DNA from 2 places in the Neobacillus sp. NPDC058068 genome. Region 2 is predicted to be linked to the other one. Evidence: riboswitches for the same ligand, from Rfam matches in the RefSeq annotation. Region 2 holds a riboswitch; the other holds the start of a gene.
What was found. A riboswitch is a leader RNA that binds a small molecule or an ion and turns the genes downstream of it on or off. The one in region 2 is predicted to bind FMN.

Region 1 (4,446 bases), on a different contig from region 2:
GCCGTTAAACCAATCTGTTGAAAACCTGTCAGCCGAAACACCAACAAAGAAGGATCGATTTCATTGTCACCACTGAAGCATTCCACTACCTCGGAATAAACAATTGTCCCCATTTCATTCCTTGGTACTCTGATTTCTTTTAAAACAGATTTCAGCCATTGATGAACATGCTTATTTTTTTGGATAGGTATGTATCTTGATTCCTGGAAACCAAGATTCGAAGTGACCTGTATAAATAAACTCAGCCTTTCCCAAAACTGCGTAGTGAATGAGTGATGGTCCCAGCCATTTAGATATTTAGGCAATGGATGGTTTCCTAAAAAAGACTTACCTGTGGGCGTTGGAAGGAATCGCTGCTCGCCACAATTATAGATCCACTCGCTTTCTTGCATCATTTGAATGATGTCTTCGAAGGATTCTCTTGTTAGAGGTTCGTATACTCCAAAAAAGTTTTTCAAAGAAAATAAATGAGCATCTTGGATGGTTTGGGATGACTTTTTTCCGTTCAAAAGATGAAAGATAGAATATATCGTCCGTTCTCCGTTTAATTGTGTTAAACAGTACAGAATTATCGATGCTAATTGCGCCACCCAAGCTCTCCTCCCACACTTTTTCGAATTATCTCGACAAAATGTCCTTTTTTTCTTCCTTTTATTCTACCATGAAATGATGATTCTCGTTGCTCGAAATTGTGGAAGTTTATTAAATTCAATTAAACAAACAATAGTATTTAAAAGCATTTTTCTATTGAAAAGTTGCTCATACAGTTTTACAATAGATATGAGTAATGCGTTTCCATTTTCACAATGGAAAACGAGGAAGAATAATTTTGTTATATTACTGGGAGGTTTTTTTTCATGGCAAAGTATACGATTGTGGACAAGGAAACTTGCATCGCTTGCGGGGCATGTGGCGCAGCAGCACCAGATATTTATGATTATGATGATGAAGGCATTGCATTTGTAACTCTTGACGATAATGAAGGTATCGTTGAAATTCCAGATGTATTAATCGATGATATGATGGATGCTTTTGAAGGCTGCCCAACTGATTCAATCAAAGTTGCCGACGAAGCATTTGATGGCAATCCAACTAAATTCGAATAATATTTTGTCAAAAAAGTATTATTAAGCTACTAGCCCCCTTCCTCTTCGACGGGGGTTTTATTTTTTTCATTTAAGAAGCAACCAGGAGGGTATCCTGATTGCTTTATCTATAATTATACACTTTTCACTGTGGAAAATTTCTTAATCCATGCCTGCATCCGGGTGAACAGTAACATAAAGACGATCGACATGACAACACCTTTTATGATATTGAACGGCAGGATTCCAGGTACCACATAGTTACGCAGATCAGGATAATGTAAGAGGGCCGTATAGGCAGGGAGTATAAAAAAATAATTTAATACACTCATCATAACCGCCATTGTGGTTGTGCCAAGTATTAAAGCAAGTGTCATGCCTTTTCGCGTCTTTATTTTATTGTATAAATAATAAGTCGGCAAAATAAACAGAATACCCGCTAGAAAATTAGCAATATGGCCTACTGGAATCCCTGTTTGACTTCCAGTCGCAATATAATTTAGAACATTTTTGAAAAACTCAACTAATATTCCTGCAATCGGTCCTAAGAGTAACGCTGCAATCAATGCGGGGATATCGCTGAAATCGATTAATAAGAAACCTTGGAACGGCGGCAATGGAAAATTTAATAGCATTAACAGATAGGCAATACTGCTCAGCATTCCAATTGTCACCATAGTTTTTACTCTTGTGTTCTTCATTTTCCTCTCTCCTTTTTTGATCCATCGCTTAAGGAAGAGAGGTTCAGCAATTCAGATGCCCTTGTAAAAAAAAATACCCTCAAGAAATTTTCTCGAGGGAGATTTACGAAGGCATGCTTAATAAACGTTCAATCGCAAAAATTTTTTGAACGTCTGCAGAACCTCCATCTTCTCCCATCCAGACTATACTGTCGGCTTTGGAATCACACCAAATCCTGCCTAAAAAGGCTCGCGGGCTTAGAGTATTAACTACTCAATACCGCCGATCGGGAATTTCACCCTGCCCCGAAGATAGATCGATATTAAATTACAAGTTTATTATACTGGAGAAACGTCATTTTGTTAAGCGAAAGATCTCACGTTTCAACTTTTAGGCTTGTTTTTCAACATTTTCATAACAAAACCCGTGGACATATTTGCCACGGGTAACTTATATTCAGTGAACAACTAATATTTGTTTCGGTCTAATCAGATCAGAAGTAAGGTGGTTTAATTCTTTTATTTTCGATATTGAAATCCTTTGTTTCTTTGCAATCGAGTACAAGGTATCGCCTTGTTTAACGATATAGGCGGCATCATTTGATAAATTAATTGATCGCGGTTTGCTTTCAACTTCCGGATGGAAATGGGAGCTTGCCGCTAAAACGTTATCACCAATATTTGCGATTCCACCCTGTACAGCTTCGCCGACGTCTGCTTTTCCGAGGAGCCTTTCCGGATCCATTGCATACCTTTTATCATATCTCCATTCCATTTGATGGGCCTCAAAATGGAGATGAGTTCCGGTGGCTACTCCTGTTCTTCCCATTTTACCGATAACTTCACCTTGTTTTATCGTTTGGCCAGTTAGTACATTCCGCTTATTTAAGTGGGCATAAACGGTTACCAAATTATTTGGATGTTTAACAAATACCACATTCCCATATGTATTAGAATAATAGGCTTTGACTACTTCTCCCCCATCAACAGCAAGCACGGGAGTATCGATTTTCCCTGCAATATCAATTCCTTTATGTTTCCCCTGCCTCGTTCCATATGTATCAGATATAACACCATCTGCCGGCCAAATCCAGCGATCCTTCATTTCTTTTGTCTCTAGCATACCCGCAGCCTCCGAATGTTTGCCGCCTATGAACAATAAACTGACACAAAGCGCCATAATGATGGCAATCAAAAACCTCTTTATGTAGTCACGCATATTTCCCTTTTCCTCCTTATAACTTGACCGCTCTCTTCCACACCATATGTTCGTTTAATCAGGTTTAGAACATCTGGATTTGGGAATCAGGACTAGAGCATACTTGTTATAATTTGGAGTACACAGCAATTTTATTCAAAAAAAATCAACCTATTCGGTTGATTTTTGAATTTTATTGGATATCACGGAGATTTGGAGCCACTGGCACCTTGGTTTCTTTAGTTAAATCAAATGGTCCAAGATGTGTTAATCGTGAATCCTTCACCACTACTTTTTCCAAGCCAAATTGCTTAGCTGTTAACAATAACGCCTCAAACGATGCTAATGTAAGCTGATCATCCTTCATGTCGATAATGTCCTTAAAGGAAACAAATAAGGTATTGCCGTTTACGGTTACATCAGATAACGGCTGTAAATGCTCCAGAGAGCTTTTTAGCCAGTACGTAGGGTTATCGGTTTTCATATCCTCAAAGGCGCTGTTAATATCGCTATACGTACCTATTGAAGGTGCTAAAAATGGCAGTTCGCTTCCTTCAGGAAAATGAAAGAAAAAGGCATGTTTTTTCACGTCAATAACATCCTGATTTTTTACTCTTCCTGTATTACCGAACTCAATACCTGCTTCGTTATTTGTAAAGAAATTCAACTTTTTAATAGTGCTATTTGAGGATACATCATTATTTAAGGTTTTAATAAAACCGGTTTCCTCTGTTGATCCTTGTCCGTACTTATGGTCTTCCGGAACCACAACGTCCACACTATTTGTTTTTTCATCGAGCTTCATTGAAAGTTTGAGCGGATAGTAATCAGATAATCCCCACTCTTCTTCCTTTAAATTCGCCATATTATCAACAAATAGTGTTAGCCAAGACTTATCCTTTTCAGCAGGAACGATGATCGAAACAGGAACGAGAATCTGCGCCTGTGAGTCCGGAATCCAATAGGTTAAAACCGTTCCATTCCCCACTTCATCCTCATAGACTGCTGTTTTGGTGCTTCTTGCGTCCATAAGCTCCATTTTGTTGCTCGTTCCGGACATCGACTTACTCTGTGAAGAAGCTTCGTCTTTCATTGCAATGGTTGAATCCTTATCCGCTGCCTTCATAACTTGGTTGTTCCCTGATGATTTTTCCTCGTGTGCGGTATCGTATGAGAAATTTGTCCCATCGATCATTTTAGGAACTAAGATGAAAAAAAGCAGCAATGCAGCTGCGGCAGCCAAGCCTGGTAACAGCCATGTTTTCTTTTTACGCTTTTTTAGTGAAAGATTTTGATAAATGTCACGAGGATCGCGATGATCTTTAATTGTTGGCATTTGCATTAATAGTTCTTCGAGCTCTCTATCGCTCCACTCCGACTTTTCCACTAGTTACTCCCTCCTTTTCATAGGACATTTCCATTTGCTTCTTTAATACCTTTAAGGAGCGGTGTTGTGTTGTTTTAACTTTACTTTCCGTCCAGC
Region 2 (4,446 bases):
ATCTCCTTCATTTTCACGGTTCTCATCATCGACCACGATAATAATTTTACCTTTTTTCAAATCTTCAATTGCTTCTTCAATGGTATGAAACACAGTCAAAACACCGCCTTTTCTAAAATCCATTTTGTCGTAAAAAATCCATCGTAATCGGCGAACTCTCTTGCTTGCGCTCCAATTGATGAATAACATATTTTCCAAGCATGTCATTTTCAATATTCACGACATCATGTTCTCTTTTAATCCCTAGTATCGTTTCACTAAACGTGAGGGGAATAAGCGAAACAGTCAGCTGTCTAGGCTGCACATCAAAAATCGTTAAACTGATTCCATCAATCGCTATCGAACCTTTCAGTACGCAATATTTACTCAGTTCTTCTTTGATGCCAATATCAACATATACCGCATTTTCAAGCTTCCTTTTTCGTAAAATGACACCTGTTCCATCCACATGCCCTGAAACGAAATGACCACCAAACCGGCCATTTGCCGGCATCGCCCGTTCCAGGTTGACCACATGACCAATTTGGAACGACTGGATATTGGTTGCCTTCACCGTTTCCGGCATAACATCAACTGTAAATGTGTTGGTTGAAAAAGCGGTGACGGTTAAGCAGACGCCATTTACCGCGATACTATCACCCAAATGAATGTCTTCTACAATTTTTTTCGATTCTAACGTTAACTGCATACTATTGGACCCACTTTTGATCGCTTTGACCTTACCTAAATCTTCTACAATTCCTGTAAACATGATTTACACCTCATTTCAGTACCGACGTTATTTTCAGGTCCTCGCCAATCACTTCTACATGTTGAAATTTCAATTCGTAAGCGTCTGTCATTTGCAGGACATCTAAATCAGCAAACATGGGTACTGCCCTATTCCCGCCGACAATTTTCGGTGCAATATAGGTGATCAATTGGTTTACCAAGCCTGATTTCAAAAAGCTTGCATTGACGGTTTTACCGCCTTCTACATAAAGTTTCATCACCTGACGTTTTCCAAGCTCCGTCAGTAACTCGGTAATGTCGATGGTTGGCTGCGAAAGTTGGATGATTTCTACATGCGGCTGTTGAAAACTAGCAATCCTTTCAGCCGCTGCCTCCGATCCGGTGAAAATCCACGTCTGTGACTGCTCATCCGTAATAACTTTTTTATCGTGCGGCATCGTTAAATGTGTATCTAAAATGATTCGAATTGGTTGTTTTTTCGTCTTGCCAAGCCGATTCGTTAGACTCGGATTATCCGATAAAACGGTCCCAAGACCGACTAAAATCGCATCATACTTCTCGCGGGCATTGTGCACATCTTGTTGCACCTCGCTGCCGGTAATTTTTTCACCACAACCCGTCTGTGCCGTTATCTTGCCATCAAGTGTAATTGCCTGTTTCAATGTCACAAAAGGTTTATTTTGTTGAATGAAATGAAAGAATGCCTCATTTAAAACATCAGCCTGGTCTTTCAAAACACCTGTTTTCACTTCAATCCCAGCGTCTCTCAAAAGAGCAACGCCTTTGCCCGCGACTAAAGGATTAGGATCCATCGAGGCAATGACTACACGTTCCACACCGGATTCTACTAGGGCCATGGCACATGGAGGTGTTTTTCCATAATGACTGCATGGTTCGAGCGTCACATAAACTGTACTTCCTTTAGCCCGATTTCCTGCCATTTGCAATGCATGGACCTCTGCATGCGGGCATCCCGCTTTCAAATGAGCACCGAATCCAATAATTTCTCCATCTTTCACAATCACAGCACCCACAACGGGATTCGGGGCAGTTTGTCCCTCAGCAACTTGCGCCAATTTCAAGGCAAAATCCATATAAAACTCATCCGTCATCTTGATCCCCTCCAATCACGGTTTACAGGAAGCTGGGGACGGTTCTCCTGCTTCCTTCCAAAAATAAAACCCCTTAGAATACGTCACTAAGGGGTTTAGGAGGAGAGTATGGAATAACGGCAGTACTAAATAAGCCTTCTGAAGGTTATTTTTTCTTCAAAAGCTTGATACCATTGCTCATACATCCTTCTCCCATCCAGACTATACTGTCGGCTTTGGATTCACACCAAATCCTGCCTTTATAAAAAGGCTCACGGGCTTAGAATTTCTTCATCACCGTCGATTGGGACTTTCACCCGACCCCGAAGGACATTGCATATGAAATTTTGTTTGGGTTTTATAAAAATAATAAAACCCCATAGATCATCTCTACGGGGTGGTTAGGAGTTTTCGTGTTGTAAGCATCACTAAATAAACCTTCTGAAGTGTGTTTTTCTTCATAAGGAAATAAGGCATGCTCATACGTCCTTCTCCCATCCAGACTATACTGTCGGCTTTGGATTCACACCAAATCCTGCCTTAAAAAAGGCTCACGGGCTTAGAATTTCTTCATCACCGTCGATTGGGACTTTCACCCGACCCCGAAGGACTATTCATATTTATAACATATTATAACACTGTTAGCATTAGAAATCACATTATATGACTAACTTGTAGAAAAAGGGAGATTCCCCCGCTGCTTTAATGATACTTGAATTCTCCATTATGATAAATCTTTTCTTAACTAATCTCATTTTCTCGGACTTTTTCCACCCTCTATTTTCCAACAAATTTCTTCGTAGTTTTATGATAAGAAGCCTAATATTTCAAGGAATACTACATTTTCAATCAAACGATTGATTAGTTTCAAAAAAACTAATCAATCGTTTGATTGAAATCAGATCAAGTGCTTATAAATAAGGGGTTTACAACTTAAAATCAGTAAATATATCGTCGAATATAGGATTCTTCTTGTTTATTTTATGTGCAATTCGTGGCGGAAAATAAGTATCTGCCGCTCATAATACACGTTTCGACAGGTATTCCTATATTTCCGTATTAACTAAACGTTTGATTGAATCATGACTATTTCCTTCTGCCGTTTGGCTTTTTCCCGGGAAATTGATAAAAATAACGTCGAAACCCGCTCGACTTTTTTCATAAAATAGGTCCTCTTATAGAGATTCTAAGTAAATGGAAAAATGAGTCCCCCATTGCTTTAATACAATGAGTGACTCATTCTAAGTCAGAATTTATTGGTCATCTGTTTTTACTGCAGCCTTTTTCAAAGTTCTTTGAAGTTGATAAATTTTCATCATACCAATTAAACCAGCTAATAATGCTCCTAGTAGGACTGATCCAATGATGACGAGGATCAATGGCCATTCCGCTTTTCCAAATAAGTAATTAACCGTTACAGGTTCAACATTAATAACTGAGAAGACCGCGATAATTAAGATCAAAAGTAGGGCAAATATTAGGTTCCATTGCTTTTTCATACGTCACCTCATGGAAAGTTTTGATTAACATGGGACTAGGGACAGCCTTCTTCCCCCAAATGGAAAAGACTCTTTCGTTAAGGAAGCACTAAAAATCTATCCTTAAGTAAACAATTCTATTATACTAATCTTTTCAGTTTTTTCCTATTAGCGTTGCATTCAAAATAAAATAGGGACAAGGTGTCCCCTTGTCCCTACAACTGATGGTATTGTTCAATAATTCCTTTGATTAATGAGGAAGTTCCGTCGAGTTGTGTCAACTTCTCTATTGTTGTTTCTAATCCTTGTTCATTGATGGCCGCTTGAACTTGGACTGCTTCTTCATCCCCTTGAAAATCGTACATGAGAGCTGCGGCAATCCCTTTTAATAGATATTCAGGGTTCTTTCCGACGATCTCCTGATATTGTCTTGCGGGACTAACGAGGCGATCGTTTGGTCCAAGCTTGCGGATTGGCGAGCGCGCTACTCTTGTCACTTCGTCAACAATATAAGAATTCGAGAAGCGCCCGATAATCTTTTGAATATATTTGTTATGTTCCTCTTCGTTAAAGCCATATTTTTCAACTAGAAACGCACCGCTTTCTTTAAGGGCACCTTCCACTAACTCAAGAATTTGTTTGTTCTCCATCGCACGATTAATCGTATCCATTCCAAAATAATAACCAAAATAGGCCGCTAGGGCATGACCTGTATTGACCGTGAATAGCTTACGTTCAATATAAGGCACTAATTCCTGAACATAGGTGATCCCCTTAACCGGAGGTTTCTCGCCAATGATCTTCGGTTCTTCTACCACCCATTCATAGAATGGCTCCACTTTTACCATCAGCTTATCTACATTGACTTGATTCGGTACAATCCGGTCGACAGCGGAATCAGGAAAGCCTATACGCCCATCAAATTGTGATTGTTCATCAGCTGTTAATTTTTCAAAGATCTTCGCTTTTAAAAGCGAGCTCCCGCCAATTATATTTTCACAAGCAATAATATTGAGCGGCTTATCTGTTTGTTCAACACGTTTGCGCAGACCATCTGCAATCAAACCGGCGATCAGCGGAAGAATGTTCGGTCCGATCGCCGTAGTAACTAGATCTGCTTCAGCAATGGTCGCTATCACTTGCTC

Region 1: another riboswitch for FMN. It lies ahead of ACFVSW_RS16775 (ECF transporter S component); the one in region 2 lies ahead of ribD (bifunctional diaminohydroxyphosphoribosylaminopyrimidine deaminase/5-amino-6-(5-phosphoribosylamino)uracil reductase RibD).

Annotation. Positions count from the first base shown of each region.
Region 1 is NZ_JBHVSI010000013.1:162,668-167,113, reverse strand. Features, by position in the region: gene ACFVSW_RS16785 (YpbB family protein) at 1-590, opposite strand, end outside; gene ACFVSW_RS16780 (ferredoxin) at 858-1,106, shown strand; gene ACFVSW_RS16775 (ECF transporter S component) at 1,220-1,786, opposite strand; FMN riboswitch at 1,949-2,083, opposite strand; gene ACFVSW_RS16770 (peptidoglycan DD-metalloendopeptidase family protein) at 2,223-2,984, opposite strand; gene ACFVSW_RS16765 (negative regulator of sigma-X activity) at 3,157-4,350, opposite strand; gene sigX (RNA polymerase sigma factor SigX) at 4,325-4,446, opposite strand, start outside.
Region 2 is NZ_JBHVSI010000014.1:121,258-125,703, forward strand. Features, by position in the region: gene ACFVSW_RS17375 (bifunctional 3,4-dihydroxy-2-butanone-4-phosphate synthase/GTP cyclohydrolase II) at 1-93, opposite strand, end outside; gene ribE (riboflavin synthase) at 113-751, opposite strand; gene ribD (bifunctional diaminohydroxyphosphoribosylaminopyrimidine deaminase/5-amino-6-(5-phosphoribosylamino)uracil reductase RibD) at 762-1,844, opposite strand; FMN riboswitch at 2,025-2,158, opposite strand; FMN riboswitch at 2,306-2,437, opposite strand; gene ACFVSW_RS17390 (LapA family protein) at 3,077-3,322, opposite strand; gene ACFVSW_RS17395 (mannitol-1-phosphate 5-dehydrogenase) at 3,517-4,446, opposite strand, start outside.